Regions from separate parts of the Paenibacillus sp. FSL K6-1566 genome, predicted to be linked through region 1. Evidence: predicted binding sites of a transcription regulator. Region 1 holds the regulator's gene; each other region holds the start of a gene.
What was found. Region 1 encodes Rex, which represses fermentation and respiration genes when NADH is low (regulators of the CRP and FNR family bind a similar motif). Its sites were predicted from a motif close to TTGTGAAATATTTCACAA; they were not measured.
Positions count from the first base shown of each region.

Region 1 (6,144 bases):
GGACTCTGGACAGCGAAACGCTGATATAGAAACCATCCGCCGAAGAGCACCAATGCCGAAATGACAACCGTCAGCATGATAGGGACAATTCGTAGTTTCATGAAGTGCCTCCTTCAGTAGTAGTAATTTGTAGATTAGAATAAATCACATTTATATACAGTATCATATGCTATGACTAATAGATCGTTTTCTGTCTAATGAGTACAACAATGAGTATATCACATAATCTATACTTTTTCATGCCTTCCTGTGAAAATATTAAGAACAGTTTTTCCATATTTTTCAGACAGCGCTTACAAACCCAAAACAAAGAGGCTTCCTTGTACAATCGCGTACAAGAAAGCCTCTTTCCTGTATAACTGATTTATTGATTTGGAAGAATAATGTCCTCTCCGATCGCCTGTCCGTCCTGGAAGCGATAGAAGCGATAACCTAATTGGCCCTGATTCTCATATTGGAGCTGCCATGTATACTCGCCTTCATACATCACGGGGAGCAGCCGCTTGATCACAGCACCCGGCATCTCATTGCGAATCTGCTCGCGCATCTGCTCCTCGGACAATCCGCTGCTGAGCAGCACGGCCTGAACCGCATCCTTGCCTTCAACAGGAAGGTTATCATCCGTAAACTTCACCCAGACCATGATCTGATGCTGGTCCTGATTCGTTCCCGTGATGACCCAATAATTGTTGTTCTCGCCCCATACCGATTTGTAGGTCTTATCCTTCGTCACCAGGCCGCCATGCTGGCGAGCGGCTTGCACCGCCAGGCTCTCCTCATTCCACGTGTCCTTCATGACATAGGAATAGTACAGCTGCACGCATAGCAGCGCCAGCAGCAGCCCGGATATACTAAGCAAAATCCACTTTGTTCTCTTTTTCAAACCGTCTGATCCTCCCCCTTAATCTGCCCTAAAGGGTCGAAAGACGCTCGAATGAACGCTGGGCTTCACGGCGGATCCGTTCCTCATCCAGCGTGAGGCAGGAGCCGTGCTTAACCACCTGCTTGCCGTCAACCCATACATGCTCCACATCCTTGGCGGAGGCCGAGTAAATTGAATGCGAAATGTAGTCCGTGCGCGGCAGGAAATGCGCTTGATCGGTATCCAGTGCGATCATGTCCGCCTTCATCCCGACGGCCAATCTGCCTACGTTATCAAGAAATGCCGACCGTGCTCCATACTCGCTTCCCATTCGAAGCGCTTCGGCTGCCGGAATAGCCGTCGGATCGCCGCTGACGCCCTTGTGGATAAGGGCGGCCAGGCGCATTTCTTCGAACATGTCCAGGTTGTTATTGCTCGCTGGTCCATCGGTTCCTAGGGACACTGTCACACCTGCTTTCAACAGCTCGGGAACACGCGCAACACCGCTGGCCAGCTTCAGGTTGCTGCCGGGGTTATGGGATACCGCGACATCATGCTTAGCCAATATTTCAATCTCTTCGTCCGTCAAATGCACCGCATGCGCAACCAGCGTCGGACGCGAGAACACGCCGAGCTTCTCCAGATGGGCCACCGGACGCTGTCCGTAGTCATTCACATTCTGCTGCACTTCGGCTGCCGTTTCGGACATATGGGTATGAATCGGCAGATTCAAATCATGCGCCGCTTGAACGAATTTCTCAATGAAGTCTGGCGGGCAGGTGTAAGGCGCATGCGGCGAAATCATCGTCGTAATCCGGCCCTCCGCCTGACCGTGCCAGTCCTTTGCAAAGGCAATCGCCTCATCCAGCTTCTGCTTCTGTACTTCCGGAGGACACAGCCCGATGACGCCTCTTGTCAGCACTCCCCGCATTCCGGAGTCTTGGACAACCTTGGCGACCTGATCCATATGGTCATACATGTCAACGAAGGTTGTCGTACCGCCCTTCAGCATCTCGAGCACCGAGAGCGAAGTGCCCCAAAATACATCGTCGGCCGTAAACTTCGCTTCCATCGGCCACATTTTCTCCTGCAGCCAAACTTGCAGGGCCAGATCATCGCCAAAACCGCGAAGCAGCGACATGGCTGCATGTCCATGCGTGTTGACCAGCCCTGGAAGGAATAACAGATGCGTTCCGTCCATCACCTGGGTTTCTGCATCGACCTGAGGCTCCTCTTCCCCCAAATACGTGATGCGGTCGTCCTCCACAACCATATACCCGCGGAGAACCGGCTGTCCTTCCTGAAGCACGGCAAATGTTCCGTTCTTAACCATCCACTTCGTTGTCATGCTGCGCATCCTCCTTCCCATTGTCCAAATAGTAAGCCAGACTTTGCAGATCCGTCGTAAAATCCGCGGTGTGAATGCGGATATGAGGCGGCGCCTTCAGAATCGTCGGGGCAAAATTCAAAATCGCCTCGATTCCGGCGTTGATCAGCTGATTGGCTACGTTTTGCGCTTCAAAATCCGGTACCGTAATGATCCCGATTCGAATGCCGTATTCCTGGACCGTCTTGTCCAGCTCTTCCATCGGCTGCACCGTCAAGTTATTGATCTTCAGCCCGATTTTCGGAGGGTACGAATCGAAAATCGCCACAATCTTCATATTATCTTTCAGAAACGCGTTGTAATTGGATAGCGCATGTCCGAGATTGCCCGCACCCACCAGCGCAACGTTGATCTTCTGGTCCAGCTTCAAGATTTGGCGGATTTTCTCAATGAGATAGGAGACATCATACCCGATGCCCTTCCGGCCGAAATCCCCGAAATAGGCCAAATCCTTGCGGATTTGGGCCGGGTTCAGGTCGAGCTTCTGCCCAAGCTCCTGTGAGGAGACGGTGGACACCTCCCGCTTATGAAGCTCATTCAAATAGCGCAAATAGACTGGCAATCTGCGGACTACGGCCTCTGAAATTTTATCCGATTTCATGCATGCTCCCCCTATTAATAGGATGATAGTTCATCGCTTCCAATATAAAGCCTTGCTCCCCTTTAGGTTCACTCTTTTTCATTCTCCCTTTCCTCGAGCCACTGCGCAATACGGGGGACGATCCCCTCGGTCGGCATATGCTCCATTTTCGGTCCGGGCAGGGAATACAAGAAGTATTTTCCATAATACGATTCGATTACCCGGGTATCGTAGACGATCACGATTCCCTTATCGTGGGCGGTCCGAACAAGCCGCCCGAAGCCCTGCTTGAAGCGGATGACCGCTTGCGGCACCGACAGCTTCATGAACGGGTTCTTCTTCTGCTGCTGCAGCAGCTCGCTCTTCGCCTCGACCAGCGGATGGTTGGGCGGCTGGAACGGCAGCCGGACAATCGCCAGGCAGGTCAGCGCTTCTCCGGGAATGTCAACACCCTCCCAGAAGGAGCTGGTCCCGAGCAGAACCGACGCGCTGCTATCCTGGAACCGGCGTATCAGCTTCGTACGGCTCGTACCATCCATTCCCTGACCAAGCACCGTAATATCGCTGGCAGCCAGCGCTTCCTTCAGCGGCTCGTGCACCTGACGAAGCATCCGGTACGACGTAAACAGGACGAGCATACGACCTTGGGTCGCTATTGCCGCTTCAGAGAGCGACTTCACAAGCGTATCCACAAATACCGCATCCCCCACGGAGCCCTTCACGCTTGGAAAATCCCGCGGAATGACAAGAAGCGCCTGCTCCCTGTAATTGAACGGGGACGGCAGCTGAACCGTGTTCAGATTCCCTGCGTCCGCCGCCTCCTGGAGCCCTAGATTATCGATCATGAATTGAAACGATTTATCGACCGACAGCGTCGCCGATGTCAGAATCACGCTCCGCTTCTTGTCAAAAAACAATTCCTTCAAATGCTTGCTCACATCAACGGGCACGGCGTAGAGCTGCAGCGACTTGCTGCGGAAATTGCCGTTGGCCTCCATCCAGTATACGGTTCCTTCGTCATTCAGAGCCATGAAGGACCGCAAATCCTCGCGATGCGCAGCCAGATCCTTAAACAAGCCCGACAGGTCAGTCAGCAGGCTGTCCGCACTGTAATCGTCAAGCTCTTCCTTCATCTCGGCGATCAGCTTGTCTCCCTTGCGAACGACGTCTCCCAGCGTCACGTGAATCTGCTGTTCCAGCTCGGCGAGCGCTCCCCAATCCTTCGGCTTCTTCGCAGGCGAGAGCCGCAGCGTATATTGCCCTGCATCTCCAGGAGAAGCATCGCCGCGTTCCGGAAGCAGCCCGAACAGCTGGTCGCTGAGTCGGTCCCAAGTTTCTTTCACCGTGATCAGATCAGGATAGATCCGGTCGATGACCGCCGACCATTCCCCGGATTTCTCATGGGGAGAAGCCTGGAGCAGCTGCCGCAGCGCAGGGAGCTGCCCGCTTCGGCTGTCCTTGTATAGACGCGTCAATGTATGAACCACCGTAAAATATTTCATCTGCAGCCCGAGATGCTTGCCGGCCACATCCTCCAAATGATGGGCTTCGTCGATGACGAGCCGCTCGTAGCTCGGAAGCATTTGGTGGTTCGCTTTTACATCGGTAAACAGCTTGGAATGATTCGTGATGACAACATCCGCAATGCCGGCCTCATGCTTCGCCCGATGGTAGTAGCACTTGCGGAACCACGGGCAGCCTCGTCCAAGGCATGAATCGGAATCGCTGGCGATCGTTTCCCAGAAATCGCCTCCGCGGCCGCCGAGATTCAGCTCCTCATCATCGCCGCTTTCGGTCTGTGTGAGCCATACCAGCATTTGGGCCGCCGTAATGACGTCCTCCTTCGGCGAATGAAAATCTCTCCTATTTATTTTATGTTCAAATTTTCTCAAACACAAATAATGACCTCTTCCCTTAAAGATGGCTGCTTTAAAAGGGAACGGCACTACCTGGGTAAGCAGAGGAATGTCGCGGTCTCGAAGTTGTTCCTGCAGGTTGATCGTATGCGTGCTGACCATCACCTTCTGCTCCTGCTTGACGCTTTGGTAAATGGACGGGAGCAAATATCCGAGCGATTTTCCAGTACCGGTGCCGGCTTCGATCAACAGATGCTTGTCCTCATCAAGCGCCTGCATCACTTCCTGGAACATGATGTCCTGCGCATCCCGGCTCTCATATTGTGGAAGCACTTCCTTCAAACGTCTCCGAACCTCATCCATATACTCATCAAAGCTCATGTTCGCCAGCGGATTGGGCTCCGCTTCATCGCGGACCGGAGCGATGTCCGTCCAATCCTCAACGCCTAATGCGAATTGGCGGTAGTAGGTATGAATGCTACCATCCTGGACGGCCTGCATCTCGCGCTCCACACGGATGCCGTCAAAGAACCAGGCCAAATCGCTGTCCTCTTCCGCAAACAGATCGCTCAGCCGCTGGATGGTCAGCAGAGGAAGCTCATCGATCTCCTCCAGGCATTTCAGCAGCACATTCGCTGTGGCAAGCGCATCGCTGTCCGCTTGGTGCGGACGGTCATGCTCGAGGCCGAAATGCGAGGAAACCATGCCGAGCTGATAAGATGGCAGCGAGGGGAAGCATATTTTCAAAAAGTGCATCGTATCTAAAATCCGGCCGCTGAACGGTAAATAACCGCAGCGATCCAGCGCGTTTTGCAAAAAGTTAAAATCGAAAGCCACATTGTGCCCGACCAGAACCACATCGTCCAGCATGGGCACGAGCTCCATCATCATTTCCTCCAAAGACGGCGCATCGGCTACATCGCTGTCGGAAATTCCGGTCAGACCGGTAATAAACGGAGGAATCGGAATCCCGGGATTGACGTACGTGCCGTACACGCGGGAGATGCCCCGATCCTCTTCGATGATGGCCAGCCCGACCTGGATAATTTCATCGGCAGACTGGTTGCCCGTGGTTTCAAAATCCAATACGGCAAATTTCATTTCGTTAAAATCCCTTTCTTCCAGACTAATTAACAGCATACCAGAAGTTGCGGCTTTTGAACATTCCGGCATACAGAATACCGGCTCCTCATGACCCGGACTCCTGCATGGAATTCACATTTCTGGCATGTCCCTAGAGGCATTCAGTACTTCTATAACAACGGCAAAAAGCGATGCTGAACAGCTCATTCCCTGAGCCTTAGCATCGCTTCTTGTTCAGACTGCTGCTTACAGCAGCGAGATCAGCTGACTGCCGTACTGCAGATCACCCCGGTTTTTCTTGCAAACCTCTAGATTGATTATCGGGTCGGGTAATGTCGGGTCGCTGTGAATCGCAAGGGTAAAACATTCCTCTGCC
Region 1 is NZ_JBBOSR010000001.1:2,559,403-2,565,546, reverse strand. It holds gene NST08_RS11200 (hypothetical protein) at 1-101, opposite strand, end outside; gene NST08_RS11195 (cell wall elongation regulator TseB-like domain-containing protein) at 365-883, opposite strand; gene NST08_RS11190 (amidohydrolase) at 912-2,210, opposite strand; gene NST08_RS11185 (redox-sensing transcriptional repressor Rex) at 2,188-2,850, opposite strand; gene dinG (ATP-dependent DNA helicase DinG) at 2,919-5,786, opposite strand; gene NST08_RS11175 (hypothetical protein) at 6,015-6,144, opposite strand, start outside.

Region 2 (6,144 bases), 310 kb from region 1:
CATGGAATCTTTATTAAACGGTAACAGCCCGGTTCCTCAGGAAAACCAGAGAAACCGGGCTGTTACCATTACATCTTCGCCTACAAATAAGGCCTTCTTGATCATATCATGACGCTTACGCTATGATTAGAGACAGTGTCATGATTGAGGAGGTACCTGTTTATGATCCTTCATAAAGGAGAAACCTTATTTCGGCAAGGCGAATCCGGCCCGCTGTTTCATGTGAAGAGCGGCATGCTCAAAATCGAGCGTGTACACCAGGACGGCAATGCTTTGCTAGTGAATTTGATTGTCCCCGGGGAAACGATTCCGCATCATTCATTAATTACGCCCAAGCCCTATTTCGGAACCGCGGTTGCATTAGTGACAAGCGAGATTCAAGTTTACCGTCCGGATGAATGGTATGGTTCCTTGGAGCAGGACCCGGTACGATATCGTTCCATAGCGCTTCAGCTGCAGGATAAGCTGCGAATGATGCAGGAGCGGATTGATCAATTAAGCGAAATCGAGCCCATTGAGCGATTACACAAGCTTCAGCGGTGGTTCGAGCAGTATATCTCACCTGCGCGTCTTACGGATGTCCTGACCCAAGTGGAAATCGGACAGCTGATCGGGCTGCGACGGGAAACGGTCAACCGGCTGCTCCGTCAGGAAAGGCTTGCAGCAGGACCAAAGAACTCGTAATGGATCCGGTCGGAAGGAATATCCATTGCCAGAAGCGCGTCGTTGATCGTCTTCATGAACGGGATCGGACCGCAGAAATAATAGACTGCCGATGACCCGGGTACGGTATCTTTTAACCATGCCAGGTCGATCAATCCGCTCTTATGGTATCCGCCATCCTCTGCGCCCGGGTTGCTGTAGCACCACCGGTAAGAAATATTCGGATTCATTTCCGCGAGCTCCTCGACATGCTGCTTCATTGCATGGACATTGGCATTTCGTGCTGCGTGGATAAACATCACCTTACGCCCCGGTTGTGCTTCAACAGCGGTGTTCAGCATGCTGATCATCGGAGTGAGCCCAACACCGCCGCTGATGAGGACGAGCGGAGACGAATCCTCCAGGTTCAATGTGAAATCGCCGGCAGGAGCCGAAAGCTCCACGATCCCGTTCTCTTCAACGGACTGATGGAGGTAATTCGATACTTTCCCTTCCGGAGTATCAATGCCTTCGGCCTCCCGTTTTACTGAAATCCGGTAGTATGGCTTGCCAGGCGCATCAGACAAACTGTACTGGCGGTTCAAGGTATAAGTTTCGCCGGGTATTTGCAGCCTGATGCTGACATATTGTCCAGGCTCAAAAGCGGCCAGCGGGCCTCCGTCCGCCGGAACGAGATAGAAGGACGTAATAACTTCGCTCTCCCGTACTTTTCGCTCGACCCGGAACGGTTTGAAGCCGCTCCACCCCCCGACCTGCGTCTCCGATTGCTTATACATCTCATCTTCAACAGAAATGAATGCATCCGCAATGACGCCGTATGCTTCCTTCCACGCCTGCAAAATTTCTTCGGTTGCTGCATCTCCAAGCACCTCTTTAATTGCTCCTAGCAGATGCTCCCCGACAATAGGATAATGCTCCGGTTTGACGCCAAGACTCCGGTGTTTATGCGCGATTTGCTTAACGGCAGGCAGGATAGCCTCCAAACGGTCGATGTGCAGCGCCGCTGCATACACCGTGTTTGCAAGGGCGGTTTGCTGGCGGCCTCGCTGCTGGTTGGCATGGTTGAAAATATTCAACAGCTCCGGATGCGCTTTGAACATATTCCGATAGAAGGTGGAAGTGATGGTAACGCCATGTTGTTCCAGGACAGGAACCGTTGATTTGATGGTTGCGATCGTTTTTTCGCTTAGCATAAAGCTGCGCCTCGCTTTCATAAAGTGGATGATATCATTATAGATACCCCGTTTCGCATGGCATTGTGATTTGAATCACATAAAATCGCAACAATTTGTGACTTTAAAATTTGAACAGGAACATTTACAGGTACATTTTAAAGGCTTGCCGTTTCCTTTAGGGCTCCATACAGGGTTTGAATGGGTGCTTCTGCTTCGGGGCCTGCCGTTCACAATTTGTCCCCAATCCGTATGACTGCAATCACTGATGCGGATTAAAGGGCTGTCTATACTTGAGGCGTGAGAAACGGCCAGCAGCTAAGCTATGGCCACAAATGACAGGAGGTTGTTTTCTATGAGCACCATTACGCTTCATACCCATGTCTCGGATATCGTTTCCTCCGTGCCTCAGACGGCTGATTTATTCCGTTCGCTTCGCATCGATTTTTGCTGCGGCGGCCAGATTCCCTTGGAGAATGCGGCCGCACAGCGGCAGCTGGATCCCGAAGCTGTCCTGAATCAGGTCAAGCTGCTTCAGGACAAATTTGAGAAATACCAGGAGAGCCGTCCGGCCTCCCTGGGCGCTCTTGAGCTCATCGAGCACATTCAGCATAAGCATCATGCATTCTTGCGTGATGAATTGCCGGCTCTGACCCCATATGTTACTAAGCTTGCCCGTGTCCACGGAGAACGGCATCCTGAGCTTTTGCGGGTTCAAGAGCTGTTCACGCAGCTCAAGAAGGAACTGCTGGAGCACACGCAGGATGAAGATCAGAATGTCTTCCCGCTTATGGTCCGGGTCATCACCGAATCCAAGACGGATGCTGGACAGCAATTGCTGCCCCTGATAACCGGGCTTGAGGAGGAGCACTCCAGTGCAGGCGGCATATTGCAGGAGCTTCGAGAGGTCACCAATGATTGGGAGCTGCCGGATGATGCATGCGGCACATACAGACTTGTCTACCAACGCCTTGCGGGTCTTGAGAAAGACACCTATGAGCATATCCATTTGGAGAACAACGTTCTGTTCCAAGAGATTCGCACGCTCCTATAGCAATGCCCATCCTGTTATTATAGATACCCATTCAAGAGCCTTTGCCCGCCGGGCAGGGGTTCTTTTTGCATCTGCATCTTCCCAAGATGGGGACCCCAGTGCGTGCCTGAAAAAAGGCTGCCGCCAGCATGACCAGGGATTTCCCCTGCGAATATAGGAGTTTCCCTAGTAGGATGCCTCCAGCGATACCTGCATAATGAATGCATACGAATGGACGATACATGGATTCCCCAACCATGGTCATTCAAGCAGAAGGAGTTGACGCGTCCTATGAAACGCAAATCGGGACTGACATTCTTCAAAAGAGTGGAGAGCTACTCGGACAATTGGTCCGTCCTGGAAGAGAAAAGCCGGGAATGGGAGGATATGTACCGCAAGCGCTGGTCGCACGATAAGGTCGTTCGGACGACCCACGGCGTAAACTGTACCGGCTCCTGCAGCTGGAAGGTGTTCGTGAAGAACGGAATCATTACCTGGGAGAACCAGCAGATCGATTATCCGTCATGCGGTCCGGATATGCCGGAATTTGAGCCGCGAGGCTGTCCGCGTGGTGCCTCATTCTCATGGTATGAGTACAGTCCGCTTCGAATTAAATACCCTTATATCCGAGGTAAGCTTTGGCGGATGTGGAGCAAGGCTTTGGAGTTGCACGAGGATCCGGTTGCGGCTTGGGCCAGCATTGTGGAGGACCCGGATCAAGCCAAGGCTTACAAGCAGGCTCGAGGAAAAGGAGGGCATGTGCGCGTAACTTGGCCGGATGCAACAAAGCTCATCTCCGCACAGCTGATCTATACAATTCGTAAATACGGCCCCGACCGGATTGCCGGATTTACCCCGATTCCGGCGATGTCGATGATCAGTTATGCGTCAGGAGCCCGGTTTATTTCCTTGCTGGGCGGAGAAATGCTCAGCTTTTATGATTGGTATGCGGATCTTCCGCCCGCCTCGCCGCAAATCTGGGGGGAGCAGACCGACGTTCCGGAGTCCAGCGATTGGTACAATGCCGGCTACCTCATCATGTGGGGCTCCAATGTGCCGTTGACCCGGACGCCGGATGCACACTTTATGACCGAGGTGCGTTACAAGGGAACTAAGGTCGTGTCCGTGGCTCCGGATTACGCGGAGAATGTGAAATTCGCCGATAACTGGCTCGCACCGAATCCTGGAACGGACGCAGCTCTTGCCCAGGCAATGACGCATGTTATCTTAAACGAATATTATCGGGAGCGCGCGGAGCCGATGTTCCTGAATTATGCGAAGCAGTATACCGACATGCCGTTCTTGATCATGCTCGATGCGCATGGAGACAGCTTGAAAGCCGGACGTTTCTTGCGGGCAAGCGATCTGGGAGACGCCTCGCCGAATGCCGAGTGGAAGCCGGTTATTCTGGACGCGGAAACGGGTGAAATCATCGTCCCGAACGGCACGATTGGCCAGCGCTGGGAGCAGGGAGAGAAATGGAATTTAATGCTGGAGCGGGAAGACGGGACACGAATCGAACCGGCTCTTTCGATGGAAGGTCATAATGCGGATTGGCATAACATTTGTTTTCCCTATTTCGATTCCAGCGGCAGCGGGATATTCGAACGGATGATTCCTGCAAGGACGGTGCGTTTGGCCGATGGAACAACATGTCTCGCGACGACTGTCTATGACTTGATGCTCAGCCAGTATGGAATCCGGCGGGTCGGGAGCGAGCTCGAGGCGGCAAATTACGAGGATGCAAGCTCGTATTATACGCCGGCATGGCAGGAGGCGATCACTGGTGTAAAAGCCTCGGTCGTCATTCAGATCGCCCGCGAATTCGCCCAGAACGCGCTGGATACCGGCGGCCGGTCCATGATTATCATGGGGGCCGGGATCAACCATTGGTTCAACAGCGACACGATATATCGCTCCATCTTGAATCTGGTGATCCTTACGGCATCCCAGGGAGTGAATGGCGGGGGCTGGGCGCATTATGTAGGCCAGGAGAAATGCCGGCCGATCGAGGGCTGGTCGACTGTCGCCTTCGCCAAAGACTGGCAAGGACCTCCGCGCCAGCAGAATGCGACCTCCTTCTTCTATTTCGCCACCGACCAGTGGAAATATGAGGAGTCGGGGGCGGATGCGCTGAAATCCCCGACCGGCGGGGATATCCGGTACCGCCATCCTGCTGATTATAACGTATTGGCTGCACGGCTCGGGTGGCTGCCTTCCTATCCGCAGTTTAACAAGAGCAGCCTTGCTTTTGCGGAAGAGGCGGAGAGAGAAGGGAAGAGCACAGCTGATGAGATCGTTCGGCATGCGCTTGATCAGCTGGTTAAAGGTGAGACGCGATTTGCGATTGAGGATCCCGATGCTCCGGAGAACTTCCCCCGCTCGCTGTTCGTATGGCGTTCAAATCTGATATCCAGCTCGGCAAAAGGTCAGGAATACTTCATGAAGCACCTGCTGGGCGCCTCCGACAATCTTCTGTCGGAGCCGAATGAAGAAGAAAAGCCGGAGGAAGTGGCGTGGCATGGCGATGTGGAGGGCAAGCTGGATCTGCTTGTTGCGCTTGATTTCCGAATGACAGCCACGCCGATGTACGCAGACGTGGTGCTCCCTGCAGCAACCTGGTATGAGAAGACGGATTTATCCTCAACGGATATGCATCCATTCGTCCATCCGTTTAATCCTGCGGTAGACCCGCTCTGGGAATCGCGTTCGGACTGGGACATTTATCGAACGATCGCCAAAGATTTCTCGGAGATGGCCAAGACCCATCTGCCGGGCGTGTACAAGGATCTGGTTGCTACTCCGCTTGCCCATGACAGCAAAGGGGAAATCTCGCAGCCATTCGGTATGGTTAAGGATTGGAAGGCCGGTGAGGCCCAGGCGATACCGGGAATAACGATGCCGAATTTGACGGTGGTCGAACGTGATTATACGCAAATTTACGATAAATTTATCACGCTTGGTCCGAACTTGGCCGCCGGCAAGGTCGGCGCCCACGGCGTGAGCTTCCCGGTGGCTGAGGAATTCGACGAGCTGAAACGAATCAACGGGACGTACCAGGATGGAACGATCAAGGATGGGCTGCCCAAACTGTACACGGCCCGGCACGCAGCGGATGTCATCCTGAATATATCATCAGCCACGAACGGGAGGGTTTCCCAGCGAGCTTGGGAGGCGATGGAGGAAGACACCGGCATCAAGCTGAAGGATATTTCCGCAGACCGGGCAGCAGAGCGAATCACCTTCCAGAGCATAACCGCTCAGCCGCGCGAGGTC
Region 2 is NZ_JBBOSR010000001.1:2,871,710-2,877,853, forward strand. It holds gene NST08_RS12625 (Crp/Fnr family transcriptional regulator) at 163-684, shown strand; gene hmpA (NO-inducible flavohemoprotein) at 648-1,856, opposite strand; gene ric (iron-sulfur cluster repair di-iron protein) at 2,191-2,889, shown strand; gene NST08_RS12640 (nitrate reductase subunit alpha) at 3,160-6,144, shown strand, end outside.
Region 2: the regulator Rex is predicted to act here: its motif matches at 1,920-1,937, upstream of ric (iron-sulfur cluster repair di-iron protein).

Region 3 (6,144 bases), 170 kb from region 1:
CCATTTATGCGCAAGGCTGTGGTTGATGCCCAGGAACGCATTGGCGAAGGCCATGCCGGCCAGCGTCGAGGCATTATGCATTTTTTCCCGGGCCAGCTTGTCGCCGGTAAGCGCCGATTGCTCCAGATACTGGAATACGAGCTGAATGGCCTTGATGGCAAGCCCATCCGTATAATCGTTCGCCATGATCGAGACATAGGCTTCGATGGCATGCGTCAGCACGTCCATGCCGGTGTCGGCGACGGCGGTCTTCGGCAGCGTGTAGACAAATTCCGGATCAATGATCGCCACATCCGGCGTCAGCTCGTAATCGGCTAGCGGGTATTTGGTGTGCCCGGAAACTTTATCCGTGATTACGGCGAAGCTCGTGACCTCCGAGCCTGTGCCCGATGTGGTGGGAATGGCAACGAACTTCGCTTTCTGGCCAAGCTTCGGATACTTATACACCCGTTTGCGGATATCCATAAATTTCTGCTTCAGATCTTTGAAATCGGCATCCGGGTGCTCATAGAACAGCCACATCGCTTTCGCCGCATCCATCGGCGAACCGCCGCCGAGAGCAATGATGCAGTCTGGCTGGAACCTGTTCAGCATTTCGGTTCCCCGTTCAACCGTAGTCGTTGAAGGATCCGGTTCGACCTCCGAGAACACCTCGATCGATACGGGCGCTCTTCGCTGCCGCAAGTAATGCTCAACCCGCTCCACGTACCCGAGCTTCACCATCATCGGGTCGGTGATAATGGCAATGCGCGATATGCCCGGCATTTTGGCAAGATACTGGGTGGAGCCTTTTTCGAAGTATATTTTATCCGGGACTTTAAACCACTGCATATTCACGGTTCTGCGGTTCACCCTTTTCACGTTGATCAGATTAACGGCCGTTACGTTGGAAGAGGTTGCGTTGCGGCCATACGATCCGCACCCCAGCGTCAGGGATGGAAGATTCGTATTGTAGATATCCCCGATTCCGCCCTGCGAGGACGGCTGGTTCACCAGAATGCGGCAGGTTTTCATGCGGCTCGAGAACGCCCGGATCACATCCTCATTATGCGAATGAATGACGGACGTATGTCCCATCCCTCCGAAGGCGACCATTTCCTCCGAACGTTTGATGCCTTCCTGCGCGTTTTTGACACGGTAGCACGCCAGCACAGGGCTCAGCTTCTCCGCGGACAGGGGATAGCCCGGCCCGACGCCGTCCAGCTCGGCTACCAGAATCTTGGTGCCTGCCGGGACATCAAGGCCGCATTGCTCGGCAATCTTAACCGCCGGCTGACCGACGATCGCAGAATTGACCGCGCATTTGTCGGATATCATGGCCTTAGCCGACAGCTTCACGGTTTCTTCCTTGTTCATAAAATAGCAGCCGGCCGCCATCATTTTCTTCTTCACTTGCTCAAACACGGGCTCCTCGATAATGACAGCCTGCTCCGACGCGCAAATCATCCCGTTGTCGAACGTCTTCGATAAAATCAGGTCATTCACGGCCTGGTCGAGATCCGCCGACTTCTCGATAAAGCACGGCACGTTTCCCGGACCGACGCCGAGTGCCGGCTTGCCGCAGCTGTAAGCCGCTTTTACCATGGCGGAACCGCCGGTTGCCAATATGCACGCCACGTCCGGATGATGCATTAAAGCATGGGTCTTCTCCATGGACGGCTCCTCAATCCATTGAATGCAATCCGCCGGGGCTCCATGCTTACGCGCGGCCTCCAGCAAAATGGCAGCAGCCTCCCGGCTGCAAGCCTGTGCCGACGGATGGAATCCGAAAATGATCGGGTTGCGCGTCTTGATCGAAATCAGTGCTTTGAAGATGGTGGTTGAGGTAGGGTTCGTTACGGGGGTGATCCCCATGATGATCCCGATCGGCTCGGCGATCTTTTGGAACTGGTCGTACGGGTTATCCTCTATCACGCCCACCGTTTTGTCGTATTTAATATTGTTATGGATGTACTCTGTTGCAAACAGGTTTTTGATGATCTTGTCTTCGTATACGCCGCGTCCGGTTTCTTCGACCGCCATTTTTGCCAGCTGCATATGCTTCTCGAGCCCGGCCATCGCCATCGCATGCACGATTCGGTCGACCTGTTCTTGGTCCAGCTCCATAAACTGCGCTTGAGCCCGGTTCGCCCGGTCGATTAAGCCCTGTACGTATTGTTCAGCCGTTTGTTCTTTGACTTTGGTTTCTGCGGATGCTTTGGTTTCTCCAGATGCTTTGCTTACAGCCATCTCTCTCATCCTCCCATGATTTTCTGTTTGGTTGCTTTCGCGGTTGTTTATTGGTTTCTGTTGTCTACGGTTCGATCGTAACATAGCGTCTCATAATATTATGTGAATTATTTCACATAATATTGGTTCGGCTATATATTTTTATGATTCATGACATCCTCTTCGGAATTGGCTATCCGATATCTGTCGCGACCGGAGTGGCGCAAGGCCGAGAAAAGGTTAAGAGGATCCTCCCTATACGTGAACTAGATCACAAAGTTTGAAAATTCGCCACTATTTTCCTCCCAAATACCCTTTCAAGTGATTTTTTTCACGTTATAATGGAGGTAACAAATCATTCAAGATTGAACTGATCAAATTTAAAGATGTTAGGAGATACCGACATGAATACTGTAGACAACGTTTTAGAACTAGAAAGCTTAGGGAATATCCAGTGCTTCTCGGAACAAAATCGAAACCGTCTGCTGGTTACCATGAAGGAACGCGCCCTCCCTGAAGGCTCGCATTTGTTCTGGGAAGGCGACTTGGCCGACAAGCTTTACTATGTAAAGCAGGGACGGATCAAATTAACGAAAACGACCGATGAAGGCAAAGAGCTTATTCTATATATGTATCATCCGGGTGATCTGATCGGGCATGCCGATCCGTTCATCAGCAGCAACCACAGCTACTCGGCTGAAGTGCTGGAAAGCAGCGTGGTCGGCGTCATCGAGAACAAGGATCTGGAGCTGCTGGTTTGCCAGCATTGCGACTTCGCGATTGATTTCATGAAGTGGATGGGCGTCCACCACCGGATTACCCAGACCAAATTTCGGGATCTGATGATGTACGGCAAACCAGGGGCGCTGTGCTCGACGCTGATCCGTCTTGGCAATACGTACGGGCAGGAGCAGGCTGACGGAAGCACCTTGATCAACAAAAAAATTACCCATACGGACCTATCGAACATGATCGGAGCCACGCGCGAGAGTGTCAACCGCATGCTAAGCGATCTCCGCAAAAAAGAAGCGATCGAGTATGCAGGCGGGCTGATCGTCATTAAAGACTTGTCGATGCTGCAGGAAATCTGCCACTGCGAGCTGTGTCCGAAGGAAATCTGCCGGATCTAGGGTGACTTGGTCACCCTGCGTGGCATGCGCTGCGCCTCCACAAGTCCCTTTTCGGGACTTGTTTGCGCCTGTGGCGCGCTTTACGCTCCCCCAAGTCCCCTTTCGGGACTTGTTCACTGGCGCGGCTCCCTCTTCGATCCTCCCATCCCCACCGCCGTGCATAATCTGCCTGTCTTTGCCCACAATAATCCCTGTCTTTCCAAAACCATTTCAAAGGGAGTGTAACGCATGCGTGAAGGTTTGATTCCTGCTGTTCTCGGAACTGTAGTTTCTGCTTCAGGCGCCGCTCTGCTTTGCAGCAAGTATAAGCTTGCCGCAACCGGTATTCTTGGCTTCGGACTGGCCCATGTCGTGCTGGGTGCGATTGACCTGGTGGAACACCGGTAAGGATTTGGAGGACATTACGCGCAGCAATCCTGCCTGACATCTTCTGCCGCGAGGGACTTCAAGGCAAGAGACGGGCAGGGCTGCGCACTTTGCACTGCATACAAAAGCGGACTCCGCCCTTTGGCGTAGAGTCCGCTTTTTTACGTTACCGGATGTTTATATGAGACGCAATAGAAAAGATATCAGATTCGGCCTGCTTTAAACCCTTGGTGCACTTTGATTACTTCTACTTTTGTTATACTACAAGTGACTGTTTGAAATACTTGAGGCTACTTTTTAAAAACCCGGTATTTTCGTTTAGCCTGAAGCTTGCTGCTTCTTGCTTCCTTTCGGAGTCGAAATAAACCAATACGCGCTGCCGACAAACAGCCCGCCCCCAACAATATTGCCGAGCGTTACCGGAACCATGTTGCTGATCCAGCCGGCGACGGACACCGTCTCCGGATGTCCCGGCAGAATATTGGCAAGTGTAAGCAGCGTCATGTTTGCAACGCTGTGCTCGTAGCCCGTAGCAATAAAGGCAAACAAGCACCACCAGATCAAGATCAGTCTGGCAACCTCGTTTTTCGCTCTCATGCCCGTCCAGATGGCCAAGCAAACCAGCCAGTTGCACAGGATTCCCCGGAAAAACAGCTCCAAGAACGGGTCGTTCATTTTCTTAGCTGCCGCCGTAAAGATGAGGTGATCGGCCGGAATGCCCTTGAAAAGACCGGTGGCCGCAACCAGATAACTAAGCAGCACTGCCCCTGCTATATTACCGATGAACACGATCCCCCAGTTTTTAAGCGTATCCAGGGTGGTTGTTTTTCCGGATAACGTGCTCATGGTGAATACCATATGATTGCCGGTAAAAAGCTCCGATCCGGCGAATACGACCAGCGTCAGCGCGATGCCGAACGCAGCCCCCATAACGAGAGATTGAAACGGCGAGCCTTCCGCGGCGAGCGGAGCCCCCAGCTTAAATATCAGCACAATGCCGATGCCGACATAGGCGCCGGCAAGCATGGTTGAGACGATATAGCGCAGCAGGCTTTCATTCATCATTTCTTTCTTCTTTACCGCTGTCTGGACGACGGCTTCCACGTCGCTTGCGAACATGGGACAACACCTCTTATTCTGTCGGTTTGATGATGCGATGGAGAATTACCGCTTCGTGAGGCAAAGCTCGACCCTTCCTTCCCGTTCCCGGACAGGATAGGTTCGCACGTTCCCTGAATCGGGCGCCTGAACGTTACCTGTCGCCAGCTCGATTTTCCAATCGTACAGCGGGTCGTAAATATAATGCCCGGACAGTATTGCCTCCGCCAGCGGGCCCCCTTTCGGGTGCGGATTATGGTTGTCCAGCGCGAACCAGCGATGATCCGAGGTCCGGAAGACAGCGATCTCCTGATCTCCGAACTTAACGACTCTGCCGATCTGGGGCAGGAAATCCTCAGCCTGCCCGATAACTACGTATTGACCACTTTCCATATAGGATCAACCTCCATGTACAACGTTTGCCATGTATGCATGAGCACGAATAGCCGGACCAATATTCCGAAGACCCATGCAACTGTGAAACATCTCTATAAAAAACTTATAACATTCTGCTGCGCCGGAACATGCGACGCGTTTCTTACGTCAATCCGGTGCTTCAACTGCGATTAACCCATCCCCCAGGTCTGATCGAGCACGAGGCCATGACGCTGATCCGGCGTTTGGCCGAGTGCAGGCAGCGGTATAGACCTGCTTGCACGGCCCTGCTCACCCGGATACCGAACCAAGGGTTCAACGGGAATGTCTGGGGCGATAAGCGCTAGTGTACTCAAGTTACTCGCCCCATGCCGGACTCGCCCGAATCGCAGCGGCTATGTCGTGACGACCGGCTGCACGTCGCGGTACAATACATCCCGAAGCTTGTCATCTTCCAGCACTTTTTTCCAAGGATCCGACAGCTGCGACAACGCCAGCTCGATTCGCTCCACGAGCTCCTTGCGCTGTTCCGTGTTATGAAGGACCGCCTCGCGAATCGCCTCAAGACCAAGCCGTTCGACCCATTCCGAAGTCCGCTCCAGATAATTTCCCGTCTCTCGGTAATACTGCATGAGGGCTGCGCATATTTCGATCAGCTCTTCATCGGTCTTCACCTTGCAGAACGAATCAGCGAGCCGCGCCTTCGTTCCCCCGTTGCCGCCGACAAAGATTTCCCAGCCGCCGTCATTGCCTACAATGCCGATGTCCTTCGTGCAAGCTTCGGCACAGTTGCGGGGACATCCGTTCACCGCCATTTTGAATTTGGCCGGAAAGTCCAGCCGCTCGAACTTCCGTTCGAGGTAAGCGCCCATTCCCATCGAGTCCTGCGTGCCGAATCGGCAAAATTGCGAGCCGACGCAGGTCTTGACGGTCCGGAGCGATTTGGCATAGGCATAACCGGAAGGCA
Region 3 is NZ_JBBOSR010000001.1:2,391,272-2,397,415, reverse strand. It holds gene adhE (bifunctional acetaldehyde-CoA/alcohol dehydrogenase) at 1-2,229, opposite strand, end outside; gene NST08_RS10290 (Crp/Fnr family transcriptional regulator) at 2,613-3,338, shown strand; gene NST08_RS10285 (hypothetical protein) at 3,567-3,725, shown strand; gene NST08_RS10280 (formate/nitrite transporter family protein) at 4,023-4,823, opposite strand; gene nirD (nitrite reductase small subunit NirD) at 4,869-5,195, opposite strand; gene NST08_RS10270 (hypothetical protein) at 5,369-5,533, opposite strand; gene nirB (nitrite reductase large subunit NirB) at 5,573-6,144, opposite strand, start outside.
Region 3: the regulator Rex is predicted to act here: its motif matches at 2,330-2,347, upstream of adhE (bifunctional acetaldehyde-CoA/alcohol dehydrogenase).

Region 4 (6,144 bases), 260 kb from region 1:
TCATGAAAAGGAATATCGCACAGCGAATGGCCGCGGATACCTAATATTTCGAGCTTGCTTACAGCTTCAAGTGTACATGGAAAAAGGCAGTGAATTCACTGCCCCCGGTCACTGCTTTCATATCAAACCATGACTTCAGTCATGTTACGTTCGTATGTATCTATCATCCTCAATTAAGGCCCCTATTCTTCGTCCGTCTATACGACATTGTGACGAATCGCATAAATCGCCAGCTGGGTACGGTCCCGTAGGTCCAGCTTATCCATGATTTGGCTGACATGATTCTTCACGGTGCCGACCGACAACCCAAGCTCACCAGCGATTTCGCGGTTGCTGCGGCCCTCCCCCACCAGACGCATAATGTCCAGCTCCCGTGGTGTAATCGACGTATCGACCGTCAGCTCCTTCCTCTCCTCCAGCAGCTTAGGGATCACCTTCGCCGCAACGTCTTCCTGCAGCGGAAGCCCGCCTGAGAGGCAGCTTTGAATCGCTCGAATCAGTGCTTCAGGCTCAGCATCCTTGAGCATGTATCCGCTCGCCCCGCTCTTCAGCGCTTCCACGGCATACTGATCGTCATTAAAGGTAGTAAGCATCAGTACCTTCAACTTCGGCCATCTCGCGCGAATCGTTCGGGCAGCCTCCAGACCGCTCATCTCGGGCATCCGGATGTCCAGCACCGCTACATCGTAAATATGGCTTTCGCAGAGCGCGACCGCCTCTTTACCGTTACCTGCTTCCCCGGTCACCCGCATGCTCCCACTGCTTTCAATCATCAATTTCAATCCTTGCCGAACCATGGCCTGATCTTCCGCCAACAAAATCCGTATCAGTTGACTCCCTCCTTGGTCTCCCGGTTCAATAACAACTCTCCTCTTACAACGAACACGTTGTCGTAATGCACAACCTCAAGCGAGCCGCCCTCACTCTCCAAACGCTCCCGCATCGATTGAAGGCCGTATCCCTCGCGGAACGACGACCGGAAGCCTTGGTACGGATTCGAAACCTCGAACCTGAACATTCCGCCGCCCGGCGCTTCAAACAGGATGGATACTTCCCGGGTGCTGCCATGCTTCATGGCATTGGTCATCGCTTCTTGAACCGCCCGGTACACTGCAATCGATTGCGAATTGCTAAGCGGGGTGGTAAGTGCACCGTGCCTGGCGGTAAGATGAACCCGCATGAAGCGCTCGGCCTCCAGCCGGCGAAGCAGGCCCATAATCCCTGCAAGGCCCCCGGTTTCTTGCTGCTTCAGCGACTTTACCGCGTTTCTCGTCTCCTCGAGACTTTCTTTTGCCAGCACTTTCAGCCCTTGCAGCACGTTTGCGGTATCATGATCTGCTTGGAGCCGCTGCATCTCAAGCTGCATGAGGAGGGCGGTCAACTTATGTCCGACGGAATCATGGATATCCCTGCCTACCTGCGCCCTCTCCTCCCGTCTCGCCAGCTGCTCATCCGTGACGAGACGGCGTTTCATATTCCGGTACTCGCTTAGCAGGGCTTCATTACGTGCCAGTGTTTCCTCGTATCTTGCCCTTTGCATCCGAAAGATCCCCAGGCCGAGGGCAAGCAGTATCGCGTACAACAGGAGAAACGGCAGCGGTAATCCAGGATACCCCATCAGTTTCGGTAACATCGCGCCGATCAACAGCACTATGCCGATTCCGATGGATTGGGCCGGGGAGACCCTGTATGCAGCCTTGCCAGCAAGTATGGAGAATACCAGCAGACTATATATATTGGGGCTTCCTTCACTGGCTGGCCATAACGAAACGACAGCAAAGACAGAGGCCGTCAATAATGTGACAAATAACATGGCAGGACGGTTCCGGAACAGCGGTGCGATAAAAAATGCGGCCAGAAATACGGCACTGCTCCCGATCCGCCATGAAAGTACATCGAGATCCCCAAGACTAAGATGCCATAACGCAAGCAACCAGCTGGCGATCAGAAGGAGCAGCCATATCCAAAATGAGCGCAAAGCCTTCCCCCGCTTTCTACGATGGTACCGTGCAGCCGAAACCGATCAGTCCATTCATTATTTTACCAATTGTTAGTTCAGCATCATCATATCATACGCCCTAGGCTCGGTTAACAATCAAATTGGAAATGATCTTCGGCTGTTCATCATTTGTGAAATTAACAACATACCAGCTTGAGGCCTTATAAATAAAGGGCTCTCTAGGTTGTATCCTTCCTCTAAATCAAGCAAAAACACGCCCGGATTTGTGACGAAACTGGTAACTCTCGTGAAGTTTTGAACAAAGTATGAACTGCCGAAAAACCGCGCCATTACAATGATTTCTCTCATAGCCCCCTCGTTTTGTAACAATTTGCACACATAACGTTAAACACATTGACAAATATCTGGATTTTTATGTTAGCAAAACCTGTTTATGTCTTTTGCAAAGCATTGCAGAACTTCCTAGTATATAGGTGACAAGAACATTGAATCGAACGAAGCCGTTTCAAGGAAAGGGGTACATCATGAACAAAAGAGGGCCGTTATTTGCAATGTTTGTAATTTTTACCTTGCTCTTATCGGGATGCAGCTCGCTTACGGTATTAAATCCGAAAGGACCGGCTGCCAGAACCCTATCCGATACAATCATATTCTCCATTCTGATGATGATCGGAATTTTGGTTGTAGTTTATGTGCTTTACATCTTCATGCTCACCAAATACCGGGCGAGAAAATCCAACGAGGGATATGAGCCTCCTCACGAGGAAGGGAACAAATGGCTGGAAATCCTGTGGACGGCCATCCCGATTGTGATCGTCGCGATCCTGTCTGTCGTCACGGTTAAGACAACGGTGGCTGTTGAAAAAGTGCCAGAAGGCTACGAGAATCAGAAGCCTCTCGTCATTTATGCTTCCTCATCCAACTGGAAATGGCACTTCAGCTATCCGGAAGAAGGGATCGAAACCGTCAATTACGTTAACATCCCGACCAACCGACCGATCGAGTTCAGACTCTACTCGTTCGGCCCGATTACAAGCTTCTGGATCCCGCAGCTGCACGGCCAGAAATACGCGATGAGCGATATGGTCACTAAGCTGAACATGGTTGCCGACGAGCCGGGCTCCATGCTGGGCCGGAACGCAAACTTCAGCGGCGAAGGCTTCGCCCACATGGAATTCGAGGCGCTGGCGATGTCGCCTGCCGATTACGAAGAATGGGTCAAGGACGTGAAGGATACGGCTCCTGAGCTGACACAGGACGAATTCAATAAGCTTCTGAAAACCGAGCATGTCGGAAGAATGACTTTCTCGACCAACCACTTGGAGTTCAGTCCTCCGCCTGAAGGTCATCATCATGGCGGCGACAGTAACGGCAATGAAGAGCACCAGGGACATAAAGAGCTGCATCCGGACCCTGCCACAACGGAAGAAACGGAGTTCGACAGTGAGAGCAACGTCAATCCGGATGAGCCGCTGCCAACTTCCCCGGCTGAAGAAAGTTCAACACATCAACATGATGGACATTAATTTGGAAGCTTTTGATGCGAAGCGTCCGATCGACTTCATACATCTAGAAAGGAGCTAGGCCTTTATGAAATGGGACGAATTTTTCGTTACCGGTGAACCGTTAATTTACGGTGCCATGGTGAGCATTGTTCTCGTCTCGCTCGCAATCCTCTTCGGATTGACCTATTACAAGAAATGGGGATATCTTTGGCGGGAATGGCTGACCACCGTGGATCACAAGAAAATCGGTGTCATGTACATCATCTGTGCACTGATCATGCTGTTCCGCGGCGGCGTGGACGCAATCATGATGCGCGCGCAGACCGCTGCGCCGGATATGAAGTTTCTTGACGGACAGCACTATAACGAGGTATTTACAACCCATGGCGTCATCATGATTCTGTTTATGGCGATGCCGTTTATTTTCGGTCTTATGAACGTTGTCGTGCCGCTGCAGATCGGCGCGCGCGACGTTGCGTTCCCCAAATTGAATGCGATCAGCTTCTGGTTGTTCTTTGCCGGAGCGATGCTGTTCAATATCTCCTTCGTGATTGGAGGATCTCCGGATGCCGGCTGGACCGCATACTTCCCATTGGCAAGTATCGAATTCAGTCCGACAGTCGGTAACAACTACTATTCCCTGGCGCTTCAGATCTCAGGGATCGGTACGCTGCTTACGGGGGTTAACTTTATCGTAACCATCCTGAAGATGCGTGCGAAAGGCATGACTCTGATGCGCATGCCGATGTTTACTTGGTCCGTGCTGATTACGTGTGTCATCATCATTTTTGCATTCCCGGTTCTTACGATCGCCCTGCTGCTGATGATGTTCGACCGTATCTTCGGTTCCCAGTTCTTCACGATGGCCAATGGCGGTATGGATATGCTGTGGGCCAACCTGTTCTGGGTATGGGGTCACCCTGAAGTCTATATCGTTATTCTCCCGGCGTTCGGGATTTTCAGTGAGATTATCTCGGCGTTTTCGCGGAAAAATCTGTACGGCTACAGCTCAATGGTCGCGAGTATGGTTGTCATCTCCGGCCTGTCCTTCCTAGTCTGGGCCCACCACTTTTATACGATGGGTCAAGGCGCAATGGTCAACGGCTTCTTCTCCATTACCACGATGGCGATTGCCGTTCCGACGGGTGTCAAAATATTCAACTGGCTCTTTACGCTTCATAAGGGCCGAATCAGCTTTACAACACCGATGCTTTATTCACTCGCCTTCATCCCGATCTTTACGATTGGCGGCGTGACCGGCGTCATGCTGGCTATGGCCAGCGCAGACTACCAATATCATAATACGATGTTCCTGGTTGCCCACTTCCACTATGTGCTCATTCCAGGTGCCGTATTCGCCGTCATTGCCGGCTTCCATTACTGGTTCCCTAAAGTATTCGGCTTCCGCCTGAACGAAAAGCTTGGCAAAACGGCATTCTGGTTCATCGCGATTTCGTTCAACGTCACCTTCTTCCCGCTGTTCTTCCTGGGACTGATGGGTATGACGCGCCGGACGTACACGTATTCGGCCGAGACCGGCTTCGGTCCTCTGAACATGCTGTCGATGGTCGGTGCGATCGGCCTGGCGATCGGATTTATCCTGCTGGTATACAACATTTACTGGAGTACGCGTTATCAGCCGCGGGATAAAACGGGTGACCCATGGGATGCACGCTCACTTGAATGGTCTACGCCAAGCCCAGTGCCAGTCTATAACTTTGCGGTTGCGCCTGAGGTTAAAGGCCGCGATGCATTCTGGTTCTCGAAGAAGAATAACGAACCGCTGTCGAATGAGAAAATTACGAAGATTCATATGCCGAGCAATACCGGAAAGCCGTTTATTCTGGGCATCGCCTTCTTCTTCCTTGGCTTCTTCCTGGTATTCAGCTGGTGGATTCCGTCCATCATCGCCGGTATTGCCGTGCTGATCATATTGGCTACCATGTCCTTTGACCGTGATCATGGTTATTACATTCCGGTTGAAGAGATCGTTCAAACCGAACAGAAACTGCGGGGTGATACGGTATGAAAATAGATGCCTCTCAGCCGCTGGAATATGGAACAGAGGAGAACCGTAATCGCATATTTGGATTCTGGCTGTTCCTCGGAGCTGAAATTGCGCTCTTTGCTACCTTGTTTACCGTCTACTTCGTCCTCGCAGACCGCCATGCCAGCGGTCCGAGCGGAGCGGAAATCTTTGAAATTACGCCGGTACTGCTTGAAACGTTCGTGCTCCTGACAAGCAGCTTTACCATCGGCCTTGCGGTTCACGCGATGCGCCTTGGCCTTAAGAAGCAGATGATGATCTTTATGATCATCACGCTTCTCCTGGGAGCAGGCTTTCTCGGAATCGAAATTTTCGAATTCTTTACGTATGTGCACGAAGGCGTCACGCTGTCTACCAGTGCCTTCGCATCAAGCTTGTTCACCCTTCTGGGTACGCACGGAGCTCACGTGACCTTCGGTCTGCTCTGGGGGACCGCGATCCTCATTCAACTCAAGAAATACGGGCTGGATCATTCAACAGCGAACAAGTCCTTCATTTTCTCGCTGTACTGGCATTTCCTTGATGTTGTCTGGATCTTTATCCTCAGCTTTGTTTATCTGAAAGGACTGATGTGACATGTTAAAACAGCTGTTTCCTATTAAGCATGTAGCGGGTTATATCTCGTCCCTCGT
Region 4 is NZ_JBBOSR010000001.1:2,819,693-2,825,836, reverse strand. It holds gene NST08_RS12410 (response regulator) at 198-830, opposite strand; gene NST08_RS12405 (sensor histidine kinase) at 827-1,978, opposite strand; gene qoxA (cytochrome aa3 quinol oxidase subunit II) at 2,485-3,486, shown strand; gene qoxB (cytochrome aa3 quinol oxidase subunit I) at 3,551-5,494, shown strand; gene qoxC (cytochrome aa3 quinol oxidase subunit III) at 5,491-6,087, shown strand; gene qoxD (cytochrome aa3 quinol oxidase subunit IV) at 6,089-6,144, shown strand, end outside.
Region 4: the regulator Rex is predicted to act here: its motif matches at 2,245-2,262, upstream of qoxA (cytochrome aa3 quinol oxidase subunit II).